Regions from separate parts of the Streptomyces sp. NBC_00080 genome, predicted to be linked through region 2. Evidence: riboswitches for the same ligand, from Rfam matches in the RefSeq annotation. Region 2 holds a riboswitch; the other holds the start of a gene.
The links. Region 2 has a riboswitch for glycine ahead of gcvT (glycine cleavage system aminomethyltransferase GcvT). Riboswitches for the same ligand answer to the same signal wherever they lie in the genome.
Positions count from the first base shown of each region.

Region 1: linked by a shared signal. The riboswitch ahead of gcvP (aminomethyl-transferring glycine dehydrogenase) and the one ahead of gcvT (glycine cleavage system aminomethyltransferase GcvT) in region 2 are both predicted to bind glycine.

Region 1 covers NZ_CP108235.1:7,892,235-7,897,504, forward strand. The annotation lists gene OHU34_RS35240 (nucleotidyltransferase domain-containing protein) at 1-408, shown strand, start outside; gene OHU34_RS35245 (PRC-barrel domain-containing protein) at 421-792, opposite strand; glycine riboswitch at 905-1,000, shown strand; gene gcvP (aminomethyl-transferring glycine dehydrogenase) at 1,184-4,069, shown strand; gene OHU34_RS35255 (molybdopterin-binding protein) at 4,120-4,539, opposite strand; gene OHU34_RS35260 (amino acid transporter) at 4,666-5,270, opposite strand, start outside.
Region 2 covers NZ_CP108235.1:3,031,353-3,036,622, reverse strand. The annotation lists gene glyA (serine hydroxymethyltransferase) at 1-814, opposite strand, end outside; gene gcvH (glycine cleavage system protein GcvH) at 829-1,206, opposite strand; gene gcvT (glycine cleavage system aminomethyltransferase GcvT) at 1,322-2,464, opposite strand; glycine riboswitch at 2,624-2,723, opposite strand; gene OHU34_RS13210 (AAA family ATPase) at 2,897-3,586, shown strand; gene OHU34_RS13205 (enhanced serine sensitivity protein SseB) at 3,665-4,471, shown strand; gene OHU34_RS13200 (enhanced serine sensitivity protein SseB C-terminal domain-containing protein) at 4,687-5,270, shown strand, end outside.

The DNA of each region.
Region 1 (5,270 bases), 4.9 Mb from region 2:
GAAGCGGAGATGGGCCGGGTGGTGGACCGGGTCACCCGGTGGGCGGGGAACCGGAGTGACGTGGTGGGGCTGCTGCTCGTCGGGTCCCTTGCACGCGGGGCCGCGCGTCCCGACTCGGATGTGGACCTCGTGGTGTTGTCGACGGCGCCTGCCCGGTACGCGGAGGACGACGGGTGGGCGCGGGAGCCGGCCCTGGGGGAGGTGGTCCGGGTCCAGGAACGGGGGTCCGTCACCGAATGGCGGTATGTGACCGCCTCCGGTCTGGAGGGCGCGGTGGTGATCGGTTCCGCCCACTGGGCGCGAACCGATCCGGTCGATGCCGGCACCCGAAGAGTCGTCACGGACGGCGCCCGGCCGCTGTACGACCCTGCCGGGATTCTCGGGGCGCTGCTACAGGCCTGCGGCTGAGGGGCCGAGGGGTCAGCTGTCGTCCGTACCCGCCAGCCGGCCGAAGTCGCGGTCGGGGAGCGGGGGAGCGGCGCCCACGTCGAGGCCGTAGTGGTGGTAGAGCTGGAGCTCCTGTTCGGGGGAGAGGTGGCGACCCACGCCGAAGTCGGGAGCGTCCTTGATCAGGGCCCGTTCGAAGGGGATGCGCAGGGTGCCCTCGACCAGTTGGCTGGGCTCCAGGGGGACGAAGGCGTCGCGGGAGAACAGGCCGGTGCGTATGGCCGCCCACTCCGGAACTCCGGTGGCGTCGTCGAGATAGACCTCGTCGACCGTGCCGATCTTGGTGCCGTTGCGGTCGAACGCCTTGCGGCCGATCAGGTTGCGCGGATCGATGTCGGTCTGCACGGGCCCTCCACTTGGTCGCAACTCATCCGTAAGCACTACAAAAGAGCACATTGGGACGAGTGGCCACTCGAGCGAGTCTCGTTGACCCCGCTGGTAGTCTGACAATGGCTGCTGACACCGCGCGGGAGAGTCCTCCGGACATCACCGGAGGCGCCGAAGGAGCAAATCCTCCCCGGAATCTCTCAGGCTCACGTACCGCACGGACGAGGTCACTCTGGAAAGCAGGGCGGGTGCCGACGGCGTCGACGGCTTCCGCTCTCACCGACGGTGAAAGCCGGGTGCCCTCGGGCGGCCCGGTGAAGCTCTCAGGTTGAGATGACAGAGGGGGAGGCCGTCCGGGTACCCACCGTGGTGACCCTCGAAGGTCGTGTCAGACCAGGAGGCCTCCGTAATGACCGCCCACCGCATTCCGCTCACAGAGCTCGAGCAGGGAATCCCCTTCGAACAGCGCCACATCGGGCCCGACCTCGAAGCGCGGGCCAAAATGCTCGCACAGGTCGGCTACGGCTCGCTCGACGAGCTCACCGCCGCAGCGGTCCCGGATGTGATCAAGAACGCCGACGCGCTGGACCTGCCGGGCGCGCGCACCGAGGCCGAGGTGCTGGCCGAGCTGCGCTCGCTGGCCGACCGCAACCAGGTCCTCGACTCGATGATCGGCCTCGGCTACTACGGGACGTTCACGCCGCCCGTCATCCTGCGCAACGTCATGGAGAACCCGGCCTGGTACACGGCCTACACGCCGTACCAGCCGGAGATCTCCCAGGGGCGGCTCGAGGCGCTGCTGAACTTCCAGACCGTGGTCGCCGACCTCACCGGGCTGCCGACCTCCGGTGCGTCGCTGCTCGACGAGGGCACGGCAGCCGCCGAGGCGATGGCGCTGTCCCGGCGGATGGGGAAGAACAAGAAGGGCCTCTTCCTCATCGACGCGGACGCGCTGCCGCAGACCATCGCAGTGATCGAGACCCGCGCCGAGCCGACAGGCGTGGAGATCGTCGTCGCCGACCTGAGCGACGGGATCCCGGCGGAGATCGCCGCGCGGGAGATCAACGGTGTGCTCGTCCAGTACCCGGGTGCCTCCGGTGCCGTACGTGACCTCAAGGCGCTCGTCGACCAGGCGCACGGGCTCGGCGCGCTCGTCACCGTCGCCGCGGATCTGCTCGCGCTGACGCTGCTGAAGTCGCCGGGCGAGCTGGGGGCGGACATCGCCGTCGGAACGACGCAGCGGTTCGGCGTGCCGATGGGCTTCGGCGGGCCGCACGCCGGTTACATGGCCGTCCGCGAGCAGTTCGCGCGCAGCCTGCCCGGGCGGCTGGTGGGCGTGTCGGTGGACGCCGACGGGCACAAGGCCTACCGGCTCGCGCTCCAGACGCGTGAGCAGCACATCCGGCGCGAGAAGGCCACCAGCAACATCTGCACGGCCCAGGTGCTGCTGGCGGTGATGGCGGGGATGTACGCCGTCTACCACGGTCCCGACGGGCTGCGGGCGATCGCCCGGCGCACGCACCGGTACGCCTCCGTCCTCGCCGCCGGGCTCGAGGCCGGTGGCGTCGAGGTCGTGCACGGGTCGTACTTCGACACGCTGACCGTACGGGTGCCGGCGAAGGCCGCCGAGGTCGTCGCCGCCGCGCGGGAGCGTGGGGTCAACCTGCACCTCGTCGACGCCGACCAGGTGTCGATCGCCTGCGACGAGACGACCGCGCGGGCGCAGGTGTCCGCCGTCTGGGCAGCCTTCGGGGTGGACGGCGACATCGAGGCGCTCGACGCGGCCACCGTCGACTCCCTGCCCGATGATCTGCTGCGGTCCGACGCGATTCTGACGCATCCCGTCTTCCACCAGCACCGTTCCGAGACCGCGATGCTGCGCTACCTGCGCAGGCTCGCGGACCGGGACTACGCGCTGGACCGGGGCATGATCCCGCTGGGCTCCTGCACCATGAAGCTCAACGCGACCACCGAGATGGAGCCGGTCACCTGGCCCGAGTTCGGGCAGCTGCACCCCTTCGCGCCGGCCGAGCAGGCGGAGGGCTACCTGACGCTCATCCGGGAGCTGGAGGAGCGGCTCGCCGAGGTCACCGGGTACGACAAGGTGTCGCTCCAGCCGAACGCCGGGTCGCAGGGCGAGCTGGCCGGGCTGCTCGCCGTCCGCGGGTACCACCGGGGCAACGGCGACGAGCAGCGGACCGTGTGCCTCATCCCGTCCTCCGCGCACGGCACGAACGCGGCCAGTGCCGTGATGGCGGGCATGAAGGTCGTCGTCGTGAAGACCGCCGAGGACGGCGAGATCGACGTCGAGGACCTGCGGGCGAAGATCGAGCGGCACCGGGACGAGCTGTCGGTGCTGATGATCACCTACCCGTCGACGCACGGCGTGTTCGAGGAGCACGTCGCCGACATCTGCGCCCAGGTGCACGAGGCGGGCGGGCAGGTGTACGTCGACGGCGCCAACCTCAACGCGCTCGTCGGTCTCGCCAAGCCGGGGCACTTCGGCGGGGACGTCTCGCACCTGAACCTGCACAAGACGTTCTGCATCCCGCACGGCGGCGGCGGCCCGGGCGTCGGACCGGTCGCCGTACGGTCGCACCTGGCGCCGTATCTGCCGAACCACCCGCTGCAGCCCGCCGCCGGGCCGGACACCGGGGTGGGGCCGATCTCCGCGGCTCCCTGGGGTTCCGCCGGGATACTGCCGATCTCGTGGGCGTATGTGCGGCTCATGGGCGGCGAGGGGCTCAAGCGGGCCACCCAGGTGGCCGTGCTGAGCGCCAACTACATCGCCAAGCGGCTGGAGCCGCACTACCCGGTGCTCTACAACGGGCCGGGCGGGCTGGTCGCGCACGAGTGCATCATCGACCTGCGGCCGCTGACCAAGGCGACCGGCGTGAGCGTCGACGACGTCGCCAAGCGGCTCATCGACTACGGGTTCCACGCGCCGACGATGTCGTTCCCGGTGGCCGGGACGCTGATGATCGAGCCGACCGAGTCCGAGGACCTGATCGAGATCGACCGTTTCTGCGAGGCGATGATCGCCATCCGCGCGGAGATCGAGAAGGTCGGGGCGGGCGAATGGCCGGCCGAGGACAACCCGCTGCACGGTGCCCCGCACACCGCGGCGGCGCTGGGCGGGGAGTGGGAGCACGCGTACACGCGTGAGGAGGCCGTCTTCCCGGCCGGTGTGTCGGCCGCCGACAAGTACTGGCCGCCGGTGCGCCGGATCGACCAGGCCTTCGGCGACCGGAACCTGGTCTGCTCGTGCCCGCCGCTGGACGCGTACGAGGACTGAGCCGGTGCGTGAGGGCCCCCGTCCGTTCCGGGCGGGGGCCCTCACGCGTGCTAGGCCGTCGCCAGGGACACCTCGGTCGCCTTGATCAGCGCGATGACGTCGGAGCCGACGAAGAGACCGAGGTCGGTGGCTGCTTCCTTGGTGATCACCGAGGTGAGTTCGCCCCCGTCCATGGAGACCTTCACCGAGGCCATGACCCCGCCCGTCACCAGGCCGGTGATCGTGCCGGTGAGCTGGTTGCGGATCGAGAGGCCGTCGACCCGGCCGGTGGCCAGGGAGACCTCCGTCGACTTCACCAGGGCGCGGACGGCGGTGCCGGCGGCCAGGGCGAGCTGGTTGACGGCCTCCAGCGTGATGGCCGACGTGAGGTCCTGGCCGCCGTCCAGTCGGATCTTGACGGTGGCCATCACCTCGTCGGGGCGGACGTCGGTGACGGTGCCGGGAAGTTGGTTGCGGATGCTCAGGCTCATGAGCGTCAACGGTAGGCCGCGGGTCGCCTTATGCCGGTTATGTCCGGGTATGCGTCGTCCTGGCGACGTCGGGGCGGGTCGGGTCGGTTCCCTTCGTATCGTGTCGGGACGACGGCCCGGGACGGGTCAGCCGGTGTGGACGCGGGGCCGGCGGTCGCGGTCCGGTTCGGCCTCGCGCAGGACCTCACGGGTGACCGGGGCGACCTCGCCCTGGCCGAACAGGAAGAAGCGCAGGAAGTTGGCGAAGGGGTTGCCCTCGGTCCACTCGAAGTAGATGTGCGGGATGCAGCCGGTGGAATCACGGGTGCGCAGCAGCAGCGCGGCCAGGGCGTTGGAGATGGAGGAGGACTCCAGGGTCAGGACGCGGTAGCGGCCGTGCAGCACCTCGCCGCGGACCGTCAGGCCGGACTCGAACTCGGAGGGGTCGACGACGGTGACCTCGACGAAGACGAAATCCTCCCCCGGGATGTCGTTGTCCTGCCGGATCTGTTCGATCTTGTCGCGGTACTCGGCCTTGTCGCGTTGGTCGGGCTCGTTGGCGATGAACCGTATCTTGCGGCTGGCCATGTCCCGGATGAAACGTTCCGCCATCGGGTCCAGCGTCACGCTGGTCACCCGGAGCTCGAAGGCTCGGGCCAGCCGGGACAGCAGCGAGACCAGGATGATGCCCGCGATGAAGCAGGCGCCGATCTTTACGCCGTCGGGGCGCTCGATGACGTTCACGACGGTCA
Region 2 (5,270 bases):
AGACCGCCTTGGCCGCGATCACGTGCTCCAGGGGACCGCCCTGGAAGCCCGGGAAGACGGACGAGTTCAGCTTCTTCGCGAACTCCTTCTTCGCGAGGATGATGCCGCCGCGGGGGCCGCCCAGCGTCTTGTGGGTGGTGGACGTGACGACGTCGGCGTACTCCACCGGGTTCGGGTGGAGACCGGCCGCGACCAGACCCGCGAAGTGCGCCATGTCGACCCACAGGAAGGCCTCGACCTCGTCCGCGATCCGGCGGAACTCCGCGAAGTCCAGCTGCCGCGGGTACGCCGACCAGCCCGCGATGATCACCTTCGGGCGGTGCTCCTTGGCGAGCCGCTCGACCTCGGCCATGTCGACCAGGCCGGCGTCGTCCACGTGGTAGGCGACCACGTCGAACTGCTTGCCGGAGAAGTTCAGCCGCATGCCGTGGGTCAGGTGACCGCCGTGCGCCAGGTCCAGGCCGAGGATCGTGTCGCCGGGCTGGGCCATCGCGAACAGGGCGGCCTGGTTGGCGGAGGCGCCCGAGTGGGGCTGGACGTTGGCGTACTCGGCGCCGAACAGCTCCTTGATCCGGTCGATCGCGATCTGCTCGGCCACGTCGACGTGCTCGCAGCCGCCGTAGTAGCGGCGGCCCGGGTAGCCCTCGGCGTACTTGTTGGTCAGGACCGAGCCCTGCGCCTCCATCACCGCGAGCGGAGCGAAGTTCTCCGAGGCGATCATCTCGAGCGTGGACTGCTGGCGGTTCAGCTCGGCGTCGACCGCGGCGGCGATCTCCGGGTCGAGCTCGTGCAGGGGCGTGTTCAGGACGGACATGCGTCTACGACTCCTCAGCCGGCGGTGAAGGCGGTGTATTCGTCGGCGGTGAGCAGGTCGTCCTGCTCGCCCGCCGTGCGTACCTTGAACAGCCATCCGCCCTCGAAGGGGGCGGAGTTCACCAGCGCCGGGTCGTCGACGACGTCCTGGTTGACCTCGACGATCTCGCCGGAGACCGGCGCGTACAGCTCGCTGACCGACTTGGTCGACTCCAGCTCGCCGCAGGTCTCGCCCGCGGTCACCGTGTCACCGACCTCCGGGAGCTGTACGAAGACCACGTCGCCGAGCGCGTTGGCCGCGTGCTCCGTGATGCCGACCGTCGAGACGCCGTCCTCGGCGACCGACAGCCACTCGTGCTCCTTGCTGTAGCGCAGCTGCTGGGGGTTGCTCATGGCTTGAATTCTCCTGTACGCGGGAGGGTGCTGGTGAATGGGGGACTGCTGAAACGCACGTGAGCAGCGCACATGTGCGCAGGGTCACGCGCGCGGGCGCCGACGCGCCCAGTGTCTACTTCCGGCGCTTGTAGAACGGCAGCGCCACGACCTCGTACGGCTCGTGGCTGCCTCGGATGTCCACGCCGACGCCCGGGGTCCCCGGCGCCGCGTGCGCGGCGTCGACGTACGCCATCGCGATCGGCTTGCCGAGGGTGGGGGAGGGGGCGCCGGACGTGACCTCGCCGATCACCTCGCCGCCGACGACGACGGCGAACCCGGCGCGCGGGACCCTACGGCCCTCGGCGACCAGGCCGACGAGGACGCGCGGCGGCTGCGAGGCGGCGCGCCCGGCGGCCGCCTCCAGCGCCGTACGTCCGACGAAGTCGCCGTCCTTGTCGAACTTCACCACCCGGCCGAGCCCCGCGTCGAACGGCGTGAGGGAGGTGCTCAGCTCGTGCCCGTACAGCGGCATGCCCGCCTCCAGGCGCAGCGTGTCCCGGCAGGACAGACCGCAGGGCACCAGTCCGACGCCCTCGCCGGCCTTGGTCAGCGCCTGCCACAGCTCCACGGCGTGCTCCGGCCGGACGAACAGTTCGAAGCCGTCCTCGCCGGTGTAGCCGGTGCGTGCGATCAGGGCGGGGACGCCGGCGACGGTGCCGGGCAGACCGGCGTAGTACTTCAGGCCGTCCAGGTCGGCGTCGGTGACGGCGGCGAGGATGCCGGGGGATTCCGGGCCCTGCACGGCGATCAGCGCGTAGGCGTCACGGTCGTCGCGGACCTCCGCGTCGAAGCCCTCGGCGCGCTCGGTCAGCGCGTCCAGCACGACCTGCGCGTTGGAGGCGTTGGCCACCACCATGAACTCGGTGTCGGCCAGCCGGTAGACGATCAGGTCGTCCAGGATGCCGCCGTCCGGCCGGCAGATCATCGTGTAGCGGGCGCGGCCGTTCCGGACCGCCCCGATGTTGCCCACCAGGGCGAAGTCGAGAAGGGCGGCGGCCTGCGGGCCGGTGACGGTGATCTCGCCCATGTGCGACAGGTCGAAGAGCCCGGCCCTGGTGCGGACGGCGTGGTGCTCGTCGCGCTCGGAGCCGTAGCGCAGGGGCATGTCCCAGCCGGCGAAGTCGGTCATCGTCGCGCCGAGCGCGCGATGCACCGCGTCGAGGGCGGTGTGGCGCTGTTCGGCGGTCTGGTCGGATGCGGGGTCGGTACTGCTCATCGGGCGTTCGTCTCCCAAGGCATGACGGCACGGCGAGGTCGTTCCTCCCCATCTGTCATCGGAACCTGAGAGGTTCGCCATGACGCCCCGCACGGGATCGGTCATGACTTGCACCTTGGGTGGGGCCACTGGAGACAGCGGCCCGCTTTTCAGATGTGCCTCGCCCGCGCGGTAACGGGGCCTGAGAGATTCAAGGGAGGGACTTGCTCCTTCGGCGCCCCAGCGAAGCTGCTGCTGAGGACTCTCCCGCGCGGATTCAAACGGCCGGTATGCAGTTGGCGCGGCCATCATTGCACGGCTCGCCCCGATCACGTCAGGCCGCATCTGTAACCGGCTTGTGGCGGTACGCGCACGAAATCGCCGGGCGCGGCGCATTACCTTCTCTTTACGCTCGGTGGGGATGAGGACACCATCTGACCCCAGGGGAGGACGATCACGGTGAACAGGACGACCAGGGCAAGGCCCACGGCATTCGCGACCGGCTCGGGGATCGCGCTGCCCGCGCAGCCCGTCGCCCCGGCCCGGGAGGCGTGCGGCCCGCAGTCGGCGCCCGTCGTCCGCGACCTGCGCGAACGGGCCGGCCGCAGCCCGCACGGCCTGCACTTCGGCCCCCGTGACCTGGTCGTGGTCACCGGTCTGCCCGGCAGCGGCAAGTCCACCCTCATGCGGCGGACCGTGCAGGGCATCCGCGTCGACTCCCAGGACACCCGGGACCGCTGGGACGCCCGCGCCCCCCGCTTCCTGCCCTACGGCCTCTACCGCCCCCTCGTCCGGCTCGCCCACTACGCCGGACTGCGCCGGGCGCTGCGCAGCGGCGAGGGCGTCGTCGTGCACGACTGCGGCACCCAGGCCTGGGTCCGTGACTGGCTGGCCCGCGAGGCCCGCCGCCGCGGCGGCACCCTCCACCTGCTGCTGCTGGACGTCGCCGCGGACACGGCCCTGGAGGGGCAGCGCGAGCGCGGCCGGGGCGTCTCCCGGTACGCGTTCCTGCGCCACCGTCACGCCGCCGCCCGGCTGGCGCGCTCGGTGGAGAAGGGCCGGCTGCCCCAGGGCTGCGGCTCGGCGGTACTGCTCGACCGCGCGGCGGCCGACACGCTGCGCCGCATCGGTTTCACGGGCTGAGGGCTCGGGTGCCGCCCCCGGTACCCGCTAGCCTTTCAGCCACAGCGAAGTGAGCGGTTCTCAGCAGGCGGTAGGCAGATGGATTTCCCCCCGGCGAACTTTCCGACGGACTTCTCCGCGGACTTTCCGGCGCAGGCACACCCTCATCCGCACGGCGGATGGCCCGGCAACGAGCTGGAGGAGGTGCTCTCCGTCTCCCTCGGCGTGCCGGGAGCCGGCGGCCGGATCGTCGAGGTGCTCGGACGCAGCTTCGTCTGGGTGCCGCTGCCCGGCGGCGGCGGCCCGCACAGCGGCCCCCTCGACCTGCCCACGATGGAGATCGAGGGCCAGGTGTACGTGCCGGTCTTCAGCTCCGAGGAGCAGTTCCGGCAGGTCGTCGGAGCGCACATGTCGTTCACGATCGCGCCGGCGGTGGAGTTCGCCCGGGGGCTGCCCCCGCAGGTGGGCATCCTGGTGAACCCGGACGGCGTGGTCGGTGTCCCGCTGCCCCCGCCCGCCGTGGCCGAACTCTGCCGGGCGGGCCGCACCCCGCTGGACGGCACCGCGGCCGGCGGCCGGGTCCGCCTCTACGAGCCCGACTGGCAGGACGACCCGATCGACTTCCTGGCCGCGGCCTCGGCCGAGTTCGAGGCCACGGGCGTGGTCCGCACGGCCCGCCGCTGCCTGGCCGCCATCGAGACGGCGGACCCGGTGATGTTCGTGGGCGTGGAACTCTCCCGGCTGGAAGGCGACCTGAGGGCCCTGCCGCTGGAGGCTCTGGGCAGGGCCCTGGGCAGGACCTCGGCCCCCTGGCCGGTCAACCTGGTCCTCCTGGACGTCGCCCAGGACCCGGTGGGCGACTGGCTGCGAGCCCGCGTCCGCCCCTTCTACACGAGGGACCGGTGAAGCCACCCGAAGGGCGCGGGGCCGTGTCCGTGGGCGGCTCCGCCGCCGGGCGCGCCCGGCCACACACGATCCGCGGCCCGAAGATCACAGCGGGCCCCGAGGCCTCAACGGCCGGACCGGCGGAGCGCCTAAGCTGGACTCCGACGCGGGGCAACTTCTCGAAGGGGCGATAAAAAGTGAGCGCTGGCACTGCCGCGACCGGCTCGGTCGAGCACATGCTGCGCCAGGTCACGCCCGGGCGCTACGACGCCTACGAGGCGCTCCTGCGCGCGCTCGCGACCCCCTCCTCCGGCCAGGTCTGGATGCTGCTGTGGCACGGCCAGGCCGGCTCCCCGGACGCCCAGTACGGAAACATGGAGGTCGAAGGGCACGGCTACGCCCCCTGCGTCACCTCCGCACAGGAGCTCAGCGCGAGTGGCTGGAACAGGTCGTACGAGGTGGTGGACGGGCTGGACGTGGCCCGCACCCTCTACCCCGACCACTACGGGCTCTGGCTGAACCCGCACGCCCCCGGCGGCGGGGTCGGTATCCCGTGGCTGGATCTGCGCCGGATCGCCACCGGTCTGGAGCGTCAGCCGGCCGGGCCGCTGCGGCTGTCCGAACCGGGCATCGAGATCCCGCAGTTCTACGCCCTGCTCGCGCAGAACGCCCACCGTACCCCGGCGGTCCGCGCGTTGCGCCGCGCCTGGGTGCAGCCGGCGCTCGGCGCGCCCTATCTGGCCATCGGGCTCGACGTGTACGACTCCTCCCCGCCGGCCGTGGACGCCGTACGGGCGATGATGCAGCAGTCCATCGGGGC